DNA from 4 places in the Fusicatenibacter sp. genome. Region 3 is predicted to be linked to each of the others. Evidence: predicted binding sites of a transcription regulator. Region 3 holds the regulator's gene; each other region holds the start of a gene.
What was found. Region 3 encodes Rex, which represses fermentation and respiration genes when NADH is low (regulators of the CRP and FNR family bind a similar motif). Its sites were predicted from a motif close to ATTGTTAANTANTTAACAAT; they were not measured.
Positions count from the first base shown of each region.

Region 1: pckA (phosphoenolpyruvate carboxykinase (ATP)) is a predicted target of Rex. The motif match lies at 1,351-1,370, and genes of this name have one in related genera.
Region 2: ACY2VW_RS02665 (4Fe-4S dicluster domain-containing protein) is a predicted target of Rex. The motif match lies at 1,464-1,483, and genes of this name have one in related genera.
Region 4: ACY2VW_RS02285 (L-lactate dehydrogenase) is a predicted target of Rex. The motif match lies at 1,573-1,592, and genes of this name have one in related genera.

Region 1 is NZ_CDRRUH010000020.1:35,979-39,127, reverse strand. It holds gene ACY2VW_RS06500 (helix-turn-helix transcriptional regulator) at 146-1,048, shown strand; gene ACY2VW_RS06495 (hypothetical protein) at 1,109-1,327, opposite strand; gene pckA (phosphoenolpyruvate carboxykinase (ATP)) at 1,642-3,149, shown strand, end outside.
Region 2 is NZ_CDRRUH010000006.1:29,680-32,828, reverse strand. It holds gene ACY2VW_RS02665 (4Fe-4S dicluster domain-containing protein) at 1-1,358, opposite strand, end outside; gene ACY2VW_RS02660 (NAD(P)H-dependent glycerol-3-phosphate dehydrogenase) at 1,591-2,604, opposite strand; gene plsY (glycerol-3-phosphate 1-O-acyltransferase PlsY) at 2,608-3,149, opposite strand, start outside.
Region 3 is NZ_CDRRUH010000041.1:20,962-24,110, reverse strand. It holds gene ACY2VW_RS09800 (ABC-F family ATP-binding cassette domain-containing protein) at 1-1,334, opposite strand, end outside; gene ACY2VW_RS09795 (redox-sensing transcriptional repressor Rex) at 1,489-2,145, shown strand; gene ACY2VW_RS09790 (NAD(P)H-hydrate dehydratase) at 2,236-3,149, shown strand, end outside.
Region 4 is NZ_CDRRUH010000005.1:18,429-21,577, forward strand. It holds gene ACY2VW_RS02280 (CoB--CoM heterodisulfide reductase iron-sulfur subunit B family protein) at 1-344, opposite strand, end outside; gene ACY2VW_RS02285 (L-lactate dehydrogenase) at 552-1,499, opposite strand; gene ACY2VW_RS02290 (Mur ligase family protein) at 2,003-3,149, opposite strand, start outside.

The DNA of each region.
Region 1 (3,149 bases), on a different contig from region 3:
ATAAAATATGATAATTATTATCATTTAAGAAGGAAAATACGGTCATGGAAGGGCGATTCGCCGGCAGAACATGGAAACTTGCCGGAATCGCAAAGTTCGTGTTACAATTGGGACAGCAGAGCAAAACAAGAGAGGAGACAAAAATATGCTCTCACAGATGAATTACCGAAAAGAAACACAGCCCCACGGCGATGAGCTTTTTCCGCTGAGCATTCACGTTTTCGAGACAGACCTGCAGAGCACCGTGCGGGTGTACTGCCACTGGCATGAGGAAGTGGAGCTCTTTTATGCAGTAAAGGGCGAAGCTGTTTTTCATATGGATACCGAGACCTTTCTCCTGCGGGAAGGGGAGACCGCCTTTGTCAATGCAAACCGTCTGCATGAGGTAGAGGGAATCGACGGACAGGAATTTACGTTTCTTGCCGTTGTATTCCAGCCGCGTTTTCTGTCCGGCACATCGCTTGACCGGATCCAGCAGCAGTATATCGAACCAGTGCTGTCCTCCGAGATCCGTTTTCCATCCAAGACAGAGCGGGGAACACGCCTTGCAGAAAAAACGGCGCGGGCCATGCTGGAGATCCGAAATCTGCAGGAAAGAAAAGAGCCGGGCTGGGAGCTGCTGTTAAAAGCGGAACTTCTGAAAATCTGGCAGGGATATTACAGCGCGGCAGAAAAGAACAGTGGAAAAATGGATGCCTCGACGAATTACCGTGTCAGCAGAATGAAAGAGATCCTCACATACATGAATGCTCATTTCTGTGAGGATCTCGAAATCGCGGAACTGGCGAGCCAGTTTCATATGAGTGAGAGCGCTTTCTGCCGCTTCTTTAAGTCGATTATGCATATTTCCGCCGTGACGTATGTCAATAACCTGCGGATTGCCGAGAGCTGCCGGCTGCTGCTTTCCACCGAGGAGGCGATCAGCAAGATCGCGAGCGACTGCGGATTCCGAAATATCAGCTATTTTAACCGCGTCTTCCAGGACCGCATGCACCAGACGCCGGGGCAGTTCCGCAGTTTATCCGCAGAAAACCGTACTGCGATATAAGATTCGGAACTTATGAAGGCGTCTGCGATCGGAATGCACGCCGCAGGAAGAAAAGTCCGGTCATATCAGCCAGTGCCCAGCCGATCGGAATGGCGATCCAGATTCCGGCAACGCCAAGCGCCGTGGCGGAGAAAAGGTATGCCAGCGCATAATGGAAAGCTTTAAGGAAGAAAGATCCTTCCGTCCCTGATAAATCGAAAAGAGCGCACCGGCGCCCATCGACAGGGCAAACAGGATAAGAGAGCGGGAGATTTTCCCGCGGGTCAGATCGTAATACATAAAGAAACCTCTTTCCGGACATAATTGTTAATATTATAACATACAAAATCAAAAAATGTCAATTTGCAGGATGAAGTGCACAAAAATGCAATTGTCAGAAAATTTAAAAAAATAGAAGTTTATAAAATTTTTACAGATTTTGGGACACGTTCTGTAAAAAAACGGAAGATTTTCAGTTGATTTTTTTGACCTTTTATGTATAATTAGAGTAGAAGAGGCCGGCTGGTCCGGTTTCTTAAAAAGGATACCTTCAAATTTCTGCATTTTGCAGAACGAAGCAGTATTACTATCAAAGGAAAGAGGTTAATTACAAGATGGCACAGATTGATTTAACAAAGTATGGCATCACCGGTACCACAGAAATTGTGTACAACCCTTCTTATGAGCAGTTATTTGAGGAAGAGACAAAACCAGAGCTGGAAGGCTATGAAAAAGGCCAGGAGACAGAGCTTGGTGCAGTCAACGTTATGACCGGTATCTATACAGGCCGTTCACCGAAAGACAAATACATCGTTGTGGACGAGAACTCGAAAGACACTGTATGGTGGACTTCCGATGAGTACAAAAACGATAACCATCCGGCAACCCAGGAAGCATGGACAGCAGTAAAAGAGATCGCTAAAAAAGAGCTCTCCAACAAGAGACTGTTCGTTGTAGATGCATTCTGCGGCGCAAATAAAGACACCCGTATGGCTATCCGTTTCATCGTTGAGGTAGCTTGGCAGGCACACTTCGTAACCAATATGTTCATCAAACCTACCGCAGAAGAGCTTGAGAACTTCGAGCCGGATTTCGTTGTTTACAACGCATCCAAAGCAAAAGTTGAGAACTACAAAGAGCTGGGTCTGAACTCTGAAACAGCAGTAGTATTCAACATCACAAGCCGCGAGCAGGTTATCATCAACACATGGTACGGCGGAGAGATGAAGAAAGGTATGTTCTCTATGATGAACTACTATCTGCCGCTGAAGGGCATCGCTTCCATGCACTGCTCTGCAAACACAGACCTGAACGGCGAGAACACCGCAATCTTCTTCGGACTTTCCGGAACAGGAAAAACAACACTTTCCACAGACCCGAAACGTCTCCTGATCGGTGATGATGAGCACGGCTGGGACGACAACGGAGTATTCAACTTCGAGGGCGGCTGCTATGCAAAAGTTATCAACCTGGACAAAGAGTCTGAGCCGGACATCTACAATGCAATCAGACGTGACGCTCTGCTTGAGAACGTTACCGTTGATGCAGCAGGCAAAATCGACTTCAACGATAAGAGCGTAACCGAGAATACTCGTGTATCTTATCCGATCAACCACATCGAGAACATCGTTCGCCCGATTTCTTCTGCACCGGCAGCGAAGAACGTAATCTTCCTGTCTGCAGACGCATTCGGCGTACTTCCGCCAGTATCTATCCTGACACCAGAGCAGACTCAGTACTACTTCCTGTCCGGATTCACTGCAAAACTTGCAGGAACCGAGCGTGGAATCACCGAGCCGACTCCTACTTTCTCCGCATGCTTCGGCCAGGCATTCCTGGAGCTGCACCCAACCAAATATGCAGAAGAGCTTGTTAAGAAAATGGAGAAGAGCGGAGCAAAAGCATACCTGGTTAACACAGGCTGGAACGGAACCGGAAAACGTATCTCCATCCGTGATACCCGTGGAATCATCGATGCAATCTTAAGCGGTGCTATCAACGAAGCTCCGACAAAGACTATTCCGTACTTCAACTTCGAAGTTCCGACTGAACTTCCGGGCGTTGATCCGGCTATCCTGGATCCTCGCGATACCTATGCTGACGCTTCCGAGTGGGAGACAAA
Region 2 (3,149 bases), on a different contig from region 3:
TAACCGTTGTACTTTCCGGCTTTTGCCATCGTCAGCAGTTTCCGGCATTCCTTTAAGCCTTCTGCATTTGCCATCTTGATCTCGCGGTCCGGATATTTTTCACGGATCACATTCTCCACGGATTTTGCAACGCCGCCCGATACAGCAAAGTTACGTCCGTCCACGGATGCATCGCTGACGCCGTCCGGATCTTCCTCGAGTGCGCTCACATCTACCTGGCGCGCATCGAAAATGCCCGCCATCTCTTCAAACGTCAGAACGAAGTCCACCTCACTGCGGACAGACCGGCGCATGGCCTCCAGTTTTTTCGCCGCACACGGTCCGACAAAGACAACCTTCGCATTCGGATTGTGTTTCTTGATCAGACGCGCCGTCAGCGTCATCGGGGTCAGTGCCATCGAGATACAGTTTGCGTAATCCGGGAACAGCTTCTTCGCCATTACAGACCAGGCCGGACAGCAGGATGTCGCCATAAACGGCAGTTTCTCCGGAACTTCGTTCACAAAATCCTCTGCCTCCTGTGCCGCACAGAGATCCGCTCCGATCGCAACTTCAAAGACATCCGCAAAACCGAGCTTTTTCATCGCCGCACGCAGTTTTCCAGGCGTTACTTTCGGTCCGAACTGGCCGACAAAGGCCGGTGCCAGCGCTGCATAGACGCGCTCTCCCGACTGGATCGCACGGATTACCTGGAAAATCTGGGATTTGTCCGAAATAGCGCCGAACGGACAGTTGACGAGGCACTGGCCGCAGGATACACATTTCTCGTAATCGATATCCGCTTTTCCGTTCTCATCCGAGCCGATGGCATCCATGCCGCAGGCTCTCGCACACGGGCGCTCCTGAATGATAATAGCCTGGTATCCGCATACCTTGGCACACTGACCGCATTTGACGCATTTATCCTGATCAATATAGGAACGTCCATTGGTGCGGTCCAGCGTAATGGCCTTTTTCGGACAGACTTCCACGCACGGATGTGCCAGACACCCCTGACATCCCTCCGTGATCAGAACCCGTTTTTCATGACAGGCGTTGCATGCAAATTTGATGACATTAATGAGCGGCGGTGTATAATACGTTTCCGCCTGGTCTGCCAGTTTAATATTGTCCGAGATCGGGGCGTGCTCTGCCGCGCTTCTGCACGGAAGTCCCATTGCAAGGCGAAGCCGCTCTCCTACAATCGCCCGCTCCAGGAACACATCATTTCTAAAATTTCCGACCTCACCGGGAATTACACGGTAAGGAATTTCCTCGATCGTCTTTTCTACCGGGGAGTCCACGTCATACGCCATTTTTGCAACTTCCGTAAAAATGGCATGACGGATTTCCTGAATTCTTGTTTCTACTCCTCTCATTCTTTCTTCCTCCTGTCGTATTTTCCTCCGCAATTGTTCTGTCAATCTTTCCGCTTCTTAACACTATACTTGATTTTGGAGATCTTGTCATCTTTTTCCGGCAATTTTGTTAAATTTTTTTCAATCTTTTTTCGTCAACGTCGTTCCGCAGGACTGTTGTTCCCGTTTTTTTGCAAAGAAAAAATCTGCCGCTTCCGCAATCATTTCACAGAAGTGACAGATTCTCTGTTTTTTACCGCTCCCAGAGATCCGGGGCGAGTTCGTCTTTTTTCATACGCTGCATCAGTTCATCCACAGCCTGTTTCGGGTTTTTGTTTTCAAACAGAACCTGGTTGACTGCCTGGATGATCGGCGTTTCGATTCCAAATTTTTTCGACAGGGTAAGACCCGCTTTTGCGGAATAGACACCCTCGACAATCATCTGAACCTCATCCATCGCCTGCTGCATTGTTCTGCCCTGGCCGATCAGGTATCCGGCTTTCCGGTTCCGGCTGTGTACGGACGCACACGTTACAATCAGGTCACCGATGCCGGAAAGACCGTAGAAGGTTTCCGCATGGGCCCCCATCGCCGTGCCGAGCCGTGCGATTTCTGCGATGCCGCGGGTAATGAGAGCCGCTTTCGTATTGTCGCCATAGCCGAGGCCGTCTGCCGTTCCGGCTGCCAGGGCAATAACGTTTTTGAGCGCTCCGCCGAGTTCAATTCCTATGATGTCCGGGCTTGTGTAGACGCGGAAGACCGGGCTCATGAAAACATTCTGTACATAAAGTGCACTCTCACGGTCATGCGCGCCGACAACGATCGTGGTCGGCAGGCCGCGGCCGACTTCCTCTGCGTGGCTCGGTCCGGAGAGAACAACGACATTCGCTCCCGGCACTTCCTCCTCGATGATCTGAGACATCGTCATCAGGGTATCGGCTTCCACGCCTTTTGCCACATTGACGATGAGCTGACCGTCCGGAATATCCGCCGCATACTTTTTACATGTGGTTCGCACGTACGGGGATGCTTTTGCCATCACAAGGATGTCCTGTTCAGAAAGGGAGCCGCGCACATCGCAGGTGAACTTCATTTCATCCGGCAGTTTTACGCCCGGAAGCTTCGTCAGATGCTCTCTGTGTTCCTTTAAGCTCTCAATTTCCTTTTCATTTTCCGAGCAGATCGTCACGTCATGCCCGTTGTTGCAGAGCAGAAGGCCGAGGGCGGTTCCCCAGCTTCCTGCTCCGATGATGCTAATCTTTGCCATATTTTATTTCTCCGACTTTTTGGATAAATACGTTTTCCGTTCTGTTCCCGCGATGAGACGCTTGATGTTTGCACGGTGCTCCCAGAAGGCAAGCACGGCAAGAAGCGCGATCACCACGTACATCTCATAGAGATACGGCGGTTCCAGCGCAAAGCAGCCCGCCTGTCCCATGATGACTGCCATTGTAAAAAAGACAACGTAAACCATCATGGAACCGAGGGAAACATAGTGGGTTACTGCAAGATTCAGGAAAAACAGCGCTGCACAGACCAGAGTGATTCTCCAGTCAAACGAGATAATCAGACCCGCGGTCGCAGCGATTCCTTTTCCGCCGCGGAAGCCTAAGTAAAACGGGAAGTTGTGGCCGAGAATCGTTCCGGCCGCAGCATATACCGTCAGCAGTTTCAGCATTTCCGGATGCGATGCCCCGAAGATCAGGCGTACCGTCAGGACCGCCAGAATACATTTGATGCAGTCGCCGGCAAGCGTAATGGCGCCTGCTTTTTTTCCTAAAGTCCGGAGCGCGTTGGTCGTTCCTGCGTTTC
Region 3 (3,149 bases):
AGCGTGTGGATCGGCTGGAAGACATCATCGTTTGTAAACAGGAAGGCGGCCAGCACATTTCGGATTTCGGTGTTTGTCAGATACGGATACGCGTCGGAAATCTCCTGGAAAATGGTCTTTTCCATGTGGAGCACCTGATGCTCCTGATCGTAGTAACCGATCTGTACACGGCTTCCAAGTGTAAAAGAGCCGGCATCCGGTCGGATGACTTCGTTTAAGATCTTTAAGATCGTCGTTTTTCCCGTTCCGTTGTTTCCGATGATTGCGACGCGCTCCCCGCGCTTGATTTCGAAATTCAGATCCTGGAAAAGCGTCTGTCCCGGGAAGGCTTTGGAGAGATGCTCGACGGTCAGCACATCGTTTCCGCTGGTGATGCGCGGCTCCAGACGGATCCGCATATCGGAGCGTACTTCCGTCGGTTTTTCGAGAACATCCATTTTGTCCAGCATCTTTTCACGGCTCTCGGCGCGCTTGATGGATTTTTCCCGGTTGAAGGATTTCAGCTTTGCGATGACTTCCTCCTGATGGTGGATTTCCTGCTGCTGGTTGACCCAGGCGTGGTAAGCGGCCTCGCGGAGCATTGCTTTTTTCTGACTGTAGGCGGTATAGTTTCCCTCAAAAGTTGTTACTTTTTTATTGTCCACTTCAACGACTTTTGTGACAACGCGGTCGAGAAAGTAACGGTCATGGGAGACAATCAGGACGGCTCCGCTGTAATTTAAAAGATACGTCTCGAGCCAGGAGATCGAGTCCATATCGAGGTGGTTGGTCGGCTCGTCGAGCAGAATGATGTCCGGTTTGGTGAGCAGCAGTTTACCAAGTGCCACGCGGGTCTTCTGACCGCCGGAGAGGGAGTCCACCTGTTTTTCAAAATCGCTCTCGGAAAAGCCAAGACCTTTTAAAACACCGACGACTTCACTGCGGTACGCGTATCCGTTTTCCAGTTCAAAGGTATGGGAGAGGCGGGTGTAGGTGGAAAGAAGTTCATCCAGCTCTGCACCGGATTTTGTCTTCATATCGCTTTCCATCTGACGGAGGCGTTCCTCCATATCGATCAGATTCTGTTTCGCGGTCAGCACTTCCTGGTAAATGGAAAGGTGTCCGGTCAGATCCTGATGCTGGGCGAGATAGCCCATCGTCTTTCCTTTGGAGAGGATGACCTCTCCCTCATCGGCCCTCATTTCGCCGATGATGATTTTTAACAGCGTCGATTTTCCGGCACCGTTGATGCCGACCAGTGCGGCTTTTTCGCGTTCTTCTATATGAAAAGATGCATTTTTGATAATTTCCGTTGTCCCGAATGCTTTCGAGATATTCTGACATGCAAGAATCATGTGGTTCCTCCAGATAACATATTTCTGTATTTTGACATAATACACCATCCTTATTATAGAGAGTAATACACAAAATTTCAAGAAATCTTTGACAATTTTCTATCAACCATATATAATATGAGTATATGCAGGTGTAAATAAGGAGGAATTTATCTTGGAAGAAAAAGGAATTTCTCGGGCAGTTATCAAAAGACTTCCTAGATATTATCGTTACCTGGGCGAATTGCTGGAGGACGGAGTAGAACGGATCTCTTCCGGTGAGCTGAGCGAGCGGATGAAAGTGACAGCTTCCCAGATTCGCCAGGATTTAAATAATTTCGGCGGCTTCGGCCAGCAGGGATATGGTTATAACGTGCGGTATCTGTACAGTGAGATTGGAAAAATCTTAGGTCTGGACAGAGTCCACAATATGATTTTTGTCGGAGCCGGAAATCTGGGACAGGCGCTTGCCAATTACGCGGCCTTTGAAAGAAGCGGATTCAAAACGGTCGGTATTTTTGACGTCAACCCGGTATTAAAAGGAATTTCCGTGCGCGGAATTGAAATCCGCATGGCGGACGAGCTTCCGGAATTTATCAAGGAGCACAACGTAGAGATCGCAGCTCTGACACTGCCGAAAGCAAAAGCGGTAGAGATGGCAGAGATCCTCGTGGATAATGGTGTGAAAGCAATCTGGAATTTTGCACATACCGATCTGAACTTAAAACTTCCGAAAGATGTGATCGTAGAGAATGTCCATCTTTCCGAAAGTCTGATGCGTCTCTCCTACAATCTGAACAGATATGAGGCGGAGCATCCAAAGAACAATTAAGAAACAAAAAACAAAAGCAGGAGAGTCTTCGGGAAACCGGAGGCTTTTTCTGTTAAGTCCCCGGAAGATGCGGGAAAAGGAGGAGAAGCGATGAAACGGATTCTTACAGCAGCACAGATGAAGCAGGCAGACCGAAATACCATGGAAACGATGGAAGTGCCGTCCCTGGTACTGATGGAGCGCGCGGCGCTGTCCTGTGTGGAGGAACTTCAAAATGGAACATGGGATACAGGAAAAGTTCTTGCCGTGTGCGGTCCCGGAAATAATGGCGGGGACGGTGCGGCAATTGCACGGATTTTAAAGACGAAAGGCGTGGATGCGGAACTGTTCTGTCTTGGAAATCCGGAAAAATACAGTGAAGGCATGAGAGCACAGAAGAAAATTGCGGAAAATTATGGGGTCCGTGAGGTTAAGAATCCGGATTTCCGGGAATATACTGTTATCATAGATGCCATCTTTGGAATTGGCGTATCCCGCCCGCTGGTAGGGGAGTACCGGAGAGCAGTGGAAGCAATCTGCGCAAGCGGCGTCCCCGTTCTCGCCGTGGACATCCCTTCGGGGATCCACACGGATACCGGAGAGGTCCTTGATGCGGCGGTGAAAGCCAGAGCCACGGTGACATTTGCCTGTGCAAAGCCAGGGCTTCTTTTTGATCCCGGAAAACGATATGCCGGAGAGGTCCTGGTCCGTGACATCGGAATCGGCTTTGATGCAGGAGAAGAGGAGACGCCCTGGTACGGTTCGGTGGAAAAAGAAGATCTGGACCGGTTTCTTACCCGCACGCCGATGGGAAATAAGGGAACCTTCGGAAAGGTGCTGGTACTTGCCGGTTCCGGTGCCATGTGCGGAGCCGCTGTTTTGTGTGCCAGGGCAGTCCTTGCATCCGGTGCCGGCATGGTAAAGGTTGTAACAGAGGAAAGAAACCGTACGCCGCTTTTCTGTGCCCTGCCGGAAGCAATGGCGGATTTCTGGAAGGAGGATGAGCCGCTTCCGGAAGAAGCCCT
Region 4 (3,149 bases), on a different contig from region 3:
GTTTCGCCAAGATACGGCTCGGAAAGAGCCATGTAGTTGTTTACTTTGGTCTGAATGTCCTCTACATTCGCCATGTCATCGTTTACGCGTTTGATCACGTGATGACAGGCGGAACAGACTGTGATCAGATCCTGTCCTTTTTCTTTGGCGTCTGCTAAGGCGCGAACCGAAGAAAGTTTTGTGGCGATTTCATCGGATGCCTGTGGATACACGGCTCCGCAGCACTGCCAGTTTTCAATTTCTTCCAGTTCAAATCCCAGAACTTTTGCGCACTCTCTGGCATAGTGATCCAGATCTTTTGCTTTGTTCTTCAGCGTACAGCCCGGAAAATAACTGTAGGTCATGGAATTGCTCCTTTCTTACTTGCTCCTGTTGGTTTCCATTTTTCCCGCGGTATCTTCTGTCCGGCACCGGAAAAGCTTCCGGTACTCTTCTTTTCGTGCACCCTCCGGAAAACCCCTTCAGGCGCACGTTAAGGCAGTGGGAGATACCGCTCTTTCGCACTTTCTGCCACTGCCATAAGGTTTTATGTTTTGAGCTAAAAAACGCTCTTAGTGCTCGATCTGTGCGATAACTGCTTTTAATGCATCGGCACTTGCTTTGAGTTTTTCTACTTCCTCTTTTGTCATGCGCATTGGGATCTTGCCCTGTACGCCTTTCGGTCCAACGAGGGTCAGTGTGCTTAAGCATACATCCTCGATGCCGTACTCACCGTGCATCATGGAAGATACGGTTGCTACAGAATCGGAAGAAGAAAGAATGGTTGCTACCAGCTTACATACTGCAACAGATACTGCATAGAACGTAGCTCCTTTGTTTGCAATAACCTGTCCACCGGAGGTTCTGACATACTCAAGCATAGCATCTTTGTCGATCTTGGTAACGTCTCTGCCCATTTTTTCTACGCTCTCGTAGTACTCGTCCAGGCTGACACCGGAAACGTAAGCGCCGCTCCACGGAATGAAGGAAGTATCGCCGTGCTCACCGAATACGTAAGCGTGGATGTTTTTCTGGGCAATGTTGAGGTGTTCAGACAGTCCGCAGCGAAGTCTTGCGGAATCCAGCATGGTACCGGAACCAAGGATCTGGTTTTCCGGAAGTCCGGAGATCTTTGTAAACACGTAGGTCATGATATCAACCGGGTTGCTTACAATGATGTAGATGGCATTCGGAGCCGCTTTTACGATTTCCGGTGTGATGGATTTTAAGATGTTTACGTTGGTCTGGGTCAGCTCAATACGGGTCTGGCCAGGCTTTCTTGCAATACCGGAAGTAATAATTACGATATCAGAGTCCTTGGCATCCTCATACTCACCGGCAATGATGGAGACCGGATCGCGGAAGCAGGTACCCTGCGCGATGTCCATAACCTCTCCCTCTACTTTTTTCTTGTTAATATCGATGAGGACGATCTCAGATGCGATATCTTCGTTCGACAGTGTATAGGCGATCGTAGATCCAACGCTTCCAGCTCCAATGATGGTAATCTTGCTGCTCATAAATACTCCTTTCTAAAATACCCCTAGTTGGTTTTTGTGATTGATAAATTTTTCACTTTCCTTATCATAGCACTATGACAAGAATTTAACAAGTGTTTTTTTCGAGCATTTTCGTGAAATCTTTTTTCTCACCGAGCCCGTACGCTTCCAGAAGGGGTGTTCTGGACATATTTCAATACAACTATACCATTTTTTGTTCTTTTTCACAAGAATTCTTTCCAAAAACTTACAGCTTTGTCCTTCATCCCGCAGAATTCGTCTTTTTCCGCATGGTTCCCGGGTTTTTGCTTTCTGCGCTCAGTTTCACATGTCTAACTTTCGTTCGTTATATTTTTAACAACTTTTCGTCATACGTGTTAGTTTTTGTCCTTCTTTTCTACATTTTGTAGGATGTATCCGCCAAATTTCCTGTCTGATTTTCGTTTCTGCTGCCGCCAGACGCAAAAAAGACACGGATTTTTCTGTTCCGTGTCTTTTTTGCTCTGTTTTTTCTGTTTTTGCTTCTATTCTTCTGTTTCACGGGCCGTTGCCGCTTCGGCAAATGCATTTCCATATTCGGCAAGCGCCTCTTTTGCATAGACGGCATCTGACCGGTACGGCACATTTCCGTTTCCGACGTGTATCGTCACGTCCGCGCCTTTTCCAAGGATCAGAACAACCTCTCCCGGTACGGCGCCAAGAATCGCCTCCCGGATTGCTGCTCCGCGGTCCATGCGGATCTGGAAGGATGCACCTTCCTTTGCTATGTATCCGCCGATCTCCTCACAGATCGCCTGCGGATCTTCGTTTCCCGGATCATCCGGTACGAGGAAAATCCGGTCCGCCCGTTTTCCGGAAATCTCACCCATATCTTTTCTGCGGTTGAATGCTTTTCCGCCCGGGGCTCCAAACACAACGCTTACGCGGCTTCCCGGGTATTCGAGTGCTACGGTATCAAACATTTTTTCAAAACTCAGGCCATTGTGTGCGAAATCCACGATCGCTGTGACCTCGCCCGCGCTGCTCTCATACGTCTCCATCCTTCCCGGAACGGTGACGCCAAGGAGGCTTTCCTTGATCAGCGAAACCGGGATTCCCATCGACCAGGCAGCCGCAATGGCAGCTACGGCATTCTCCACATTGAAGGCTCCGTGCACCGGCAGGGTAAAATCTTCCGAGAAATCCGGTCCTGCCACATGGAAATAAAATTTTCCTCTGCCCGGCTTGATATCACTCACGCGGATTACAGCATTTTCTTTCGATCCAAACGTAACGACGCGCTCACATTTTGCCGCAGCTTTCAGGATTTCCTCGATATGATCGCTGTCCAGGTTCACGCAGGCGCAGGTGCAGCGGTCGAAGATCTTTAATTTCGACTGGAAATAATCATCAAAATCCTTGTGCTCCGTCGGGCTGATGTGGTCCTCGGAGATGTTCAGGAAAATGGCGGTATCAAAATGCGTGTTTCCGACTCTCTCGTATTTGAGCGCCTGGGAGGATGCTTCCATCACCATATGGGAAAGGCCTGCATCTACGGCATTGCGCATATGGCGGCACAGCTCCAGGGATTCCGGCGTGGTGAGCGTTGATGCTTCTCTCGTCTTTCCGTCGTAATATTCAATCGAACTTAACAGTGCACATCCGTTTCCGCCCTGTTTTTTCAGGCAGGCA